Regions from separate parts of the Lactobacillus sp. wkB10 genome, predicted to be linked through region 2. Evidence: riboswitches for the same ligand, from Rfam matches in the RefSeq annotation. Region 2 holds a riboswitch; the other holds the start of a gene.

Region 1 (4,434 bases), on a different contig from region 2:
AAAAAATTGATGAATAATAGCATACTAGCTTTTAATATAATAATTTCAATAATGCGAAATAACTGAACTAAAAAAGGTAGCTTAAGCTTGGTAAGCTGCCTTTTTATAAATTAATGAAATTAACCGTAATATTGATCCTGGTCTAAAGCAGTTTCATCAAAATTAACTATCATAAATTCATAGTTTGAAAAACATTCCATCCAATTGTTATAATAGTCTTTCTCTTTTTTTAGCGACTTACTGTTTTCTTCTCCTTCTATTATAAAAGGCTTTGAACGTATATTAAAATTTGCGTGTATTGCACCCAGCAAATTCAATAAACACAAGAAATCTTTTGCGGAATCCACACTTACATGAAAAGATTTAAACGAATTATTATTTTCGCCAAGATAACTTTTTCCTCTATTATACTCATCAGCAGATTCTGCCTTATAATTTTCAACGCTATTTACATTCTCTTCAATAATAGCTGTCGGAGCTTGTTTTTTAAAAAAATCTAGTATCTTTCTTAATTTAAAAAATTGTTCATCATTCATTTTTATCATTCCCATTTAAAAGTCTGTGCTTGGAAACATTATATCTCCTAAGAAGCAATCAATTTTACCGCTTAAAGTGGCTTAGCCATATCACCCACAAGTGCAAGAGTGAGAATATTGCGGTTAAGTTTGGCATCGGCCTATACCGTCAACTCTATAACTGACGGTTCTTGCTTTTTTGCTTCCGCCAGCATAGTAGTGCATTGTTAGCCTTCCAGACTAATTACAGACTAGAAATACAGGGTTAGGATCAGTTGCTTTTAGTGCATAATATATGCTGCCGCCAGAAGTCCACACTTTATAAATTCCTAAATAACAATTAATATAATAATATTACGTAAGTCTTCATTATTACAAAATAAGTATATCTTGCTTTCCCCAAGTTGCACACTTTCCTGGGACCTTGAACAATAATTACATTGTTCAATATCAAAATTTTATTATGAAATTGACTAAAGACAAGTAAGAATAAAATAAAAGCTCTTTTTGCAGAATTTACTTCCAATCTTGTTTTTCATAAGCCATCTGCCAAAACTGCAATTCATAATAGCTGCTGCGTACAAATGCAGTTTCCATTTGCTCAAGTTCTTCGTTAGCAGCACTTTCAGCCAAAGAATTGGTTAAATGCAGCATTTTTGTTACGTTGGCACCATACCACTCGCCATCATAAGTATCAATCCACTCTTGATAATAAGAAACCGGTGAGCCCTTTTCTGCCATTTTTTGGCCAATTTCCTGATAGAGCCAGTAACATGGTAAAAGCGCTGCAACCGCTGGTTTAACACCAAATCGATTTAATGTCATATGCATATGGTTAACGTAGTTATAAGCTGTTGGAGCCACCGGAGTTTCAGAAATTTCAGTCGCAGTTATTTTTAATTCTTCAAAAAAATGGCCTCGCACTGATATTTCGACATCTTTCAAGTCTTGTGCCCCTGCCAGTAAAAATTCCTTTACTTCCTGATTATCCGTTTTTGCCGCAATTAATTCATGCAACTTGCTGAATTCTCTTAAATAATAGCGATCCTGCAACAGATAAAATTTAAAAGTTGCAATTGGGAGTTCGCCACTTTGCAATTCCTTAATAAATGGATGCACCATACTTTCATGCCACAATGCCTTCCCCGCTTCGTGTAGTTGATCAGTGAAATTCATGATTGTTCTCCTCCAAATTAAATACTATTTGTTAAAATAACTTTTGATTAATACTAATTACATTTTATTAAATATTAACTATAATCACTATAATTTTTTGTTTTCTAGCACATTTTTAATATTAGTTAAAATACTAACACTTATAGCTTATAATAGATAGCGTCTTTATAACCTAACGTTGTAATAAGCAATAAAATACGCTATAATTGTAAGCGATAACACGAGGGGTGCCTTTTTGGCTGAGATGAAAACTTTTCAGACCCTTTGAACCTGTAAGTTAATACTTGCGTAGGAACGTGTCAAAACTGCTTAAGCTTTGGCATTTCCATATGCCAAAGTTTTTTTATTAGTCAAAAATTTTAAGGATATTAAATTAGGAGTAATAAAATGCAGTTAGAATTATTAGACAAATTGCGAGCAGAAAACCCGGTTATTTTCAACATTGCTAATTTTGTAACAGTTCAAGACGTGGCCAATGCTGTTAATGCTATTGGTGCTTCACCAATTATGAGCAATGAAATCGCTGAAGCTGAAGAAATTGTGCGGATGGCTTCCGCTGTGGCAGTTAATATTGGCTGCTTAACCAAGCAGCAAATTAACCACATTAAAAAAGTGGAAGATTTAGCGCGCCAATATAATAAACCCATAGTATTTGATCCCGTTGCCGTTGGCGCCGTGGAGTACCGTTATAAAATCACAGATAAACTTTTATGGGATTTTCATACTAGTATTATTCGGGGCAATATTGGTGAGATAGCTGCCTTAGGTGGCTTTGATTGGAGCTCAAAGGGGATTGATGCAGGCTCCGGTTCTGGTGATATTGATGAAATTACTGCTAAAACTGCTCAAAAATATCGTTGCACAGTCATTGCGAGCGGACCTACAGACACAATTAGTGACGGTAAAAGAATAGCCCATGTCCATAACGGCTCACCCCTTTTTAAAACTCATGTCGGCTCAGGAGATATGTTAACCAGTATTGTCACAGCTTTTACAGCTGTTGCTGACGATCCTTTTGAAGCAGCTCAAATAGGTGCTTTAGTTTTCAGTTGCGCCGGTCAATTAGTAGTTAAAGATCATCCCAATATCGGACCCGCTACTTTTGGCATGTATCTAATGGATTATTTGTATAAAGTAAAAGTTGCTGATATTGAACGAATTGCTGATTTTGATTAAGGAGCTTTATGATGACAGAAAAAATTAACTCTTTCCCCCAAGTTTTAACTATTGCCGGCACTGATTCAGGTGGCGGTGCTGGAATCATGGCTGACTTAAAAACTTTTCAAATGCAAAAAGTATTTGGTACAGCTGTAGTAGTAGCAGTGACGGCTCAAAACACTTTAGGTGTGCAAAAGTCTTTTTTACTCCCCTTAGAAATGATCGATGCCCAATTCGCCTCTCTGGCAGAAGATTTCCACATCCGTGCTTGTAAAACAGGAATGTTGGGCGATGCAGATCACGTCCACCAAGTTGCACTTAATTTGCAAAAGTATGACTTTGGTCCTATTACCATAGATCCAGTGATGATTGCTAAAGGGGGCGCACCATTATTAAGTCAAGATGCTGTCGCCACCGTTAAGAATGAGCTGCTGCCTTTAGCCGATCTTATAACACCCAACTTGCCAGAAGCGGAGACTTTAACTGATATCAAGGTACAAGATCAAGCCCAATATCCAGAATTAGCTCATAAATTACAAGATATGGGAGTTAAAAATGTGCTAATTAAAGGCGGTCATGCAAGTAGCGAACAAGTAAAAGATTATGCTTTATTTGCTGATGGTTCCGATCTTTGGGTCAGCAGTTCCAGAATACATACCGAGCGCACCCACGGCACCGGTGACACGTTAGCTGCAGCAATTACGGCTCAGCTGGGTTTAGGTCAAAGTTTACCGTCAGCAATTAAAATTGCTAAAAAGTACGTTACTAAAACCATTAAGGAAACCATTCAAGTTGGTCATGGTCACGGTCCTTTAAATCATTGGGCTCAGTAATTTAGGAGAAATAATGAAAAACTTTAACACTGATTTTTTACATGCTTACTTTATTTGTGGCAGTCAAGACGTTCCGGAAGGTAAAACATTACCGGGCATAGTCGCAGAAGCACTTGCTGCAGGTATTACTGCTTTTCAATTTCGAGACAAGGGACCTAATTCAACTTTAAGTGAAGCTGAGAGACTCCCCATGGCACAAAAGCTGCATCAATTGTGTCAAACGTATCACGTGCCTTTCTTCATTGACGATGATGTTCAGCTCGCACAACAAGTTCATGCCGAAGGTGTCCATGTTGGTCAAAGTGATGAAGAAATCAGACAGGTCATTAAAGAAGTTGGCGGTCAGATGATTATCGGCTATTCTTGCTCGAATTTAACGCAAGTTGAACAAGCCAATAAAATTAGCGGAATTGATTATTATGGCAGTGGTCCAATTTATGCCACCCAATCTAAAAGTGATGCCGACCCCGAAATTGGTATTGCCGGCTTAAGCAAACTGGTCAAAAGCACAACCCGGCCAATTGTTGCTATTGGTGGGATTACCGCTAGCGACTTAAGCGCAATCGCTAAAACTAAGGCAGCTGGGGCTGCGGTAATTTCTTTGATTGCTCAAAGCAATGATATTAGGCAAACCGTTAGTCAAATGCTCACAGCGCCATGGGTGAAAAATGACTAGTATATTTTAAAAACACAAAAAATGATTCTGCACTTGGCAGAACCATTTTTTATTGATGATAAACAGTTATAAATTG
Region 2 (4,434 bases):
GCAGATCAGTCAGTCAAAATAAACGTCACATGCTATACTTTGGCAAAATAAATTAGGCTAAAGAAAAAGTGGACACGCAGGTCCACTTTTTTATTTTAATGTGAATAATGCCAGGTTAACTAAAAACAGGATAATAATCGACTTTAGCCAATCACTTTTTTGAACAGGAACAGGTGCAATAACTGAGCGCTGGGCGCTCTCACGGTAGCCGTGAGATGCCATCCCCTGTGTTAAATTTTCTGCAGAATTAAGCGCAACAAGAATAGCTTTAAAGTATAAAACAGGTGACCAAAAGCTTAAATAAACGCCCCTCATCATGCCGGCAGTGCGTATTTGTTTAACTGCTTCCTTCATTCTGGGGACGATATTTAGGGCGGCTAAAACTCCATAGGCAAACTTACTGGGTAAATGAAAATTCTGCTCAAAAGAACGTGCTAATTCCGTGGCAGTAATTCCTATTGATACACAGTAGATAGTCAACGTGTAGACGTAAATACGACTGGATAAACTCAGTGCATTTTGCAAATTAGGCTGAGGTGTAAACCAATATAAAGTAGCAAAAACCGTAAATGCAGCAATTAAGGGCATTAATAAAATTAAAAGCAGATTCTTCAATTTGATGTGTTTGTAGATTAGATAAATTATGGTAAAAAAGATGATTAAAAGATTGGTTAACAAGCTTGATTTTAGAGATATTTCTATAGAAATAATCAGTGCTAGAAAAAATTTAAAACTGGGATTCATGATCACGCCTCATTTATTCACATAGGTTAAATGCTGGTCTTTAAAGATGAGGTGATAGTCACACCAATCTGCCAGATTCCTTAGTTCATGACTAATAATTAAAAGCGTTTGACTACGTGCTTTCTGACTTTCTTTTAATAAAGCCATCACCTTGTTAGCAGAGTCCGCATCCAGGCCATTAAGGGGCTCATCAATTAGTAATACATCCTGATCGGAGATCAACATTAGTAAAATTTGCAGTTTCTTTTGTTGCCCGCCAGATAATGAATAAACCACATGATCGAGCAGTGAATCAAGCTTAAGGGTAGCTAAAGCCTCATTTATTCTGTCATCAGTAAAATAATTATTGGTTCGTTGCTTTTTGCTTAAATTGATTTCATCCGCAACAGAAACGTTGATAAACTGATCGGTCGCATTTTGAAAAATTTGCCCCACTTTAAGGAGATACTTGCGAGCTGATAATTTACTGATTTCCTGATTGTGATAAGTTAGACTGCCTGAATACGGGATCATTTTGGTCAGTGCGTTAAAAAGTGATGTTTTACCAACCCCGTTTGCTCCAGTAATAAGAGTAGTTTTACCAGAAAAGATATTTAGCTGTTCCTGCTCTAAAAGCAAACGATTTTGTGTAATCTCTGTATTTTTGAGTTTAAAAGAAACTTCGTTATTTTCTTCAGGTAAGGCAAAAGTATAAGAAACGGATTCCGTATTTTTTTGCAGCAGTTTTTCTTTTTCACTAGCAGAAAGTTGTACCAAATCTTTACCTTGAAATTGAAACAGGTTATCACAATGTCCTTCATAGTCAGTTAATACATGATCACTTAAAATAATTGTTTTCCCTTGATCGCGCAGGTGAGCTAATTTAGCAATTAAGAATTTGCGAGCGGCTGGATCACAGCTGGCAAAGGGTTCATCAAGTAAAAAAAGATCTACATTCATCGCAACAAGTACAGCTAAAGCAACTCTTTGCTGCTCGCCACCAGACATTGTATTAATTTTTTGATCAAGCAAATAATCAATTTGTGTAAACTGAACAGCTTCATTCAAGCGCTTTATATACTGCGATTTATTAAGACAAAGATTTTCAAGTGCAAAAATAATTTCTTCTCGCGGTGTTGGCATCGTAAACTGTTCACTGGCATTTTGAAACATCATAGCAGATCTTAATCCGCCTAAATTAACGCTGCCGCTTAATTGGCCCGCAAACTCAGGATATAGATTTGCTAGAATTTTTAATAATGTAGATTTGCCACAGCCGGTTGGACCAACTAACAGTGAAAGTTCACCAGTGGGAATAGTGAGATTAATATCTGTTAATATTTTATTTTGCTTATCATATGAAAAAGTCAGGTTGTTTAATTTAATCAATTTAGTTACCAAAAAAAATCGTCAGGATAAAGCCTGACGACGTAAAATCTTTCGTTTTCCCTTCGCTGGCATTATCCAAAGCAGGTTCGACGGGTCTGTTCTCAGCCTCTAGGGCACCCCGATGTTAAACTTATTATACATAAAAGAAAAATAGATGTCTACATACACAAGTATTCTCTTTAATCTAAATAACAAAATTCTGTTAGTAAGATGAAATTTTGCTATATAATGAATTTATATATTCCAAAATTTGAATAAGAAGGTGAAATAATGGCAGCTGTTAAACTTGAACAATATTTAGCCAGCATTTTGGATTCAACTAAGTCTGACACTAATGAGGTAAGAATCAAACCCAAAAACGATAATTTTGATTTATTTAGAGCGTTTTTGGAAAATCGTAATACTGGAGTTCATCGCTACCAAACTACAGCTTCAACTATTTTATATGAAGCTCAGGGATCAGTAAAAGCCAGAATCAATGATGAGGATTTCTTGCTTAAAGCCGGCAATATAGTATTTTTACAGAGAAAAAGCGATTATGAAATATTGCGGCAGGGAGAAAACGATATATTAGTTAAGTTAGAATTTGACCATAATTTCAAGATGCTAGATTTTCTCGGAAGCTATTCTGCCATGAGTCATCGTGAAAAAAAAGTGTTTAAGGAAATTACTGACGCTTACAATCAAAGGCGCTTATTATTTTTAAACAGTACACCTTTGTCTAAGTCTGCAAATGCGCTAAAAAAAGTAATTGATGAATATCTTAATCAGGATTTGTATACTCACAATGTTATTTTGGCACAACTAAACTTGCTTTTAATTGCCGCAATTAGAAATCAAGACTTAGCGACAGGTCCTGTAACTAATCACCAATTTGTTCAAACTGATTTAGAAAATTATATTGATGCTCATTTTACTGACATAACGCTTAATGAGGCAGCCAAACATTTTGGCTTCAATCCTAATTATTTTTCAAGTTTGGTTAAACAAAAAACTGGTAAAAGCTTCGTAGAGCATGTTGATGAAAGGCGTATGCAAGAGGCGCGCAATTTGCTTGCACGACCAGATATTTCCGTAAAAGAAATAATTGCACGGGTAGGTTATAGTGGCAAGTCCTTCTTTTATAAAAAATTCAGTGAATATTATCATGAAACGCCAGTCCAAATGCGGGCTGAATTATTTAGACAGGCAAACATCAACTTAAAATAAAAAGCAACCTTGATTAAAAAGGTTGCTTTATTTTATTACATTTTTTCTAAGCGTTTGATCCTGTCAGCTGTTGGCGGGTGACTGTCAAATAAATGAGCAAAACTGCGTTTTTTTCGTACAGGATCTTCAATATACATGCCAACACTGCTGGGATCGGCTTTCTTCATTGGCTCAGAACCGTCAATCTTTTCTAAAGCAGAAATTAATCCTTGTGGGTTGCGGGTTAATTCTACTGATGACGCGTCAGCCAGATATTCACGATTTCGCGATAATGCCATTTGGGCTAAACTAGCGCAAATAGGTCCCAGAATTAACACAAACACAATTGCCACAATCTTAAAAATGATAACAATAGTGCCACCATTGTCGTTATCGCTGTCGCGATCATCATCAATCCACCAAATATAACGGCTGGCAATACCGGATAAATAAGAAATGACTCCGACTAATACTGCGGCAATAGTAGAAACTAAAATATCATAGTTTCTAATGTGCGAAATCTCATGACCTAAAACGCCTTCCAGTTCCTCTCGGTTCATCATGTCCAGCAGACCTTGAGTAACTGCAACAGCAGAGTGGTTGGGATCGCGTCCGGTCGCAAAAGCATTAGGACTGGGATCATCAATAATAAAAACTCGAGGCATTGGTACCCGACCGACCATTGCCATATCTTGTACAACATGCCACAGTTCCGGATTATCTCGTTCATGGACTTCTTGAGCGTGATTAAGGCTCATAACCATATTAGCCGGGTTAGGCAGGACAATTAACATGTAGATTAAGCTAAAAACTACAGCAATGATCAATCCTAAAACAGGCCGATCACCAAAAAGATAGCCTAGTCCTGCCCCTACAAGTGCCAAAATAATGACAAATAATCCCATAATCCCAACGGTTTTACGTTTATTGCTGGCAATTTGTTGAAATAGCATAAAAACTGACCTGATATTTAAAACTTAACTTTAGGTACTTCTTTTTCCGATTCATTAGTTTGTAAGTAGTCAACTTTCTTAAAACCGTGAATGTGAGCAACAATATTAGACGGGAAAGTTAAAAGCTTTTGGTCGTATAGTGCAGCCGATGAATTATAAAGTTGTCTCGAATAAGCAATTT

What was found. A riboswitch is a leader RNA that binds a small molecule or an ion and turns the genes downstream of it on or off. The one in region 2 is predicted to bind thiamine pyrophosphate.
Region 1: it holds a riboswitch for thiamine pyrophosphate, as region 2 does, so the genes downstream of both, thiM (hydroxyethylthiazole kinase) here and LACWKB10_RS07895 (ATP-binding cassette domain-containing protein) in region 2, are expected to answer to the same signal.

What each region holds. Positions count from the first base shown of each region.
Region 1 is NZ_JRJB01000011.1:14,125-18,558, reverse strand. It holds gene LACWKB10_RS08150 (hypothetical protein) at 1-17, shown strand, start outside; gene LACWKB10_RS08145 (hypothetical protein) at 120-536, opposite strand; gene tenA (thiaminase II) at 1,032-1,691, opposite strand; TPP riboswitch at 1,905-2,003, shown strand; gene thiM (hydroxyethylthiazole kinase) at 2,079-2,867, shown strand; gene thiD (bifunctional hydroxymethylpyrimidine kinase/phosphomethylpyrimidine kinase) at 2,879-3,682, shown strand; gene thiE (thiamine phosphate synthase) at 3,693-4,358, shown strand.
Region 2 is NZ_JRJB01000010.1:63,533-67,966, reverse strand. It holds gene LACWKB10_RS07905 (sucrose-6-phosphate hydrolase) at 1-51, shown strand, start outside; gene LACWKB10_RS07900 (energy-coupling factor transporter transmembrane protein EcfT) at 91-744, opposite strand; gene LACWKB10_RS07895 (ATP-binding cassette domain-containing protein) at 754-2,112, opposite strand; TPP riboswitch at 2,153-2,243, opposite strand; gene LACWKB10_RS07890 (AraC family transcriptional regulator) at 2,383-3,321, shown strand; gene htpX (zinc metalloprotease HtpX) at 3,357-4,253, opposite strand; gene LACWKB10_RS07880 (LemA family protein) at 4,271-4,434, opposite strand, start outside.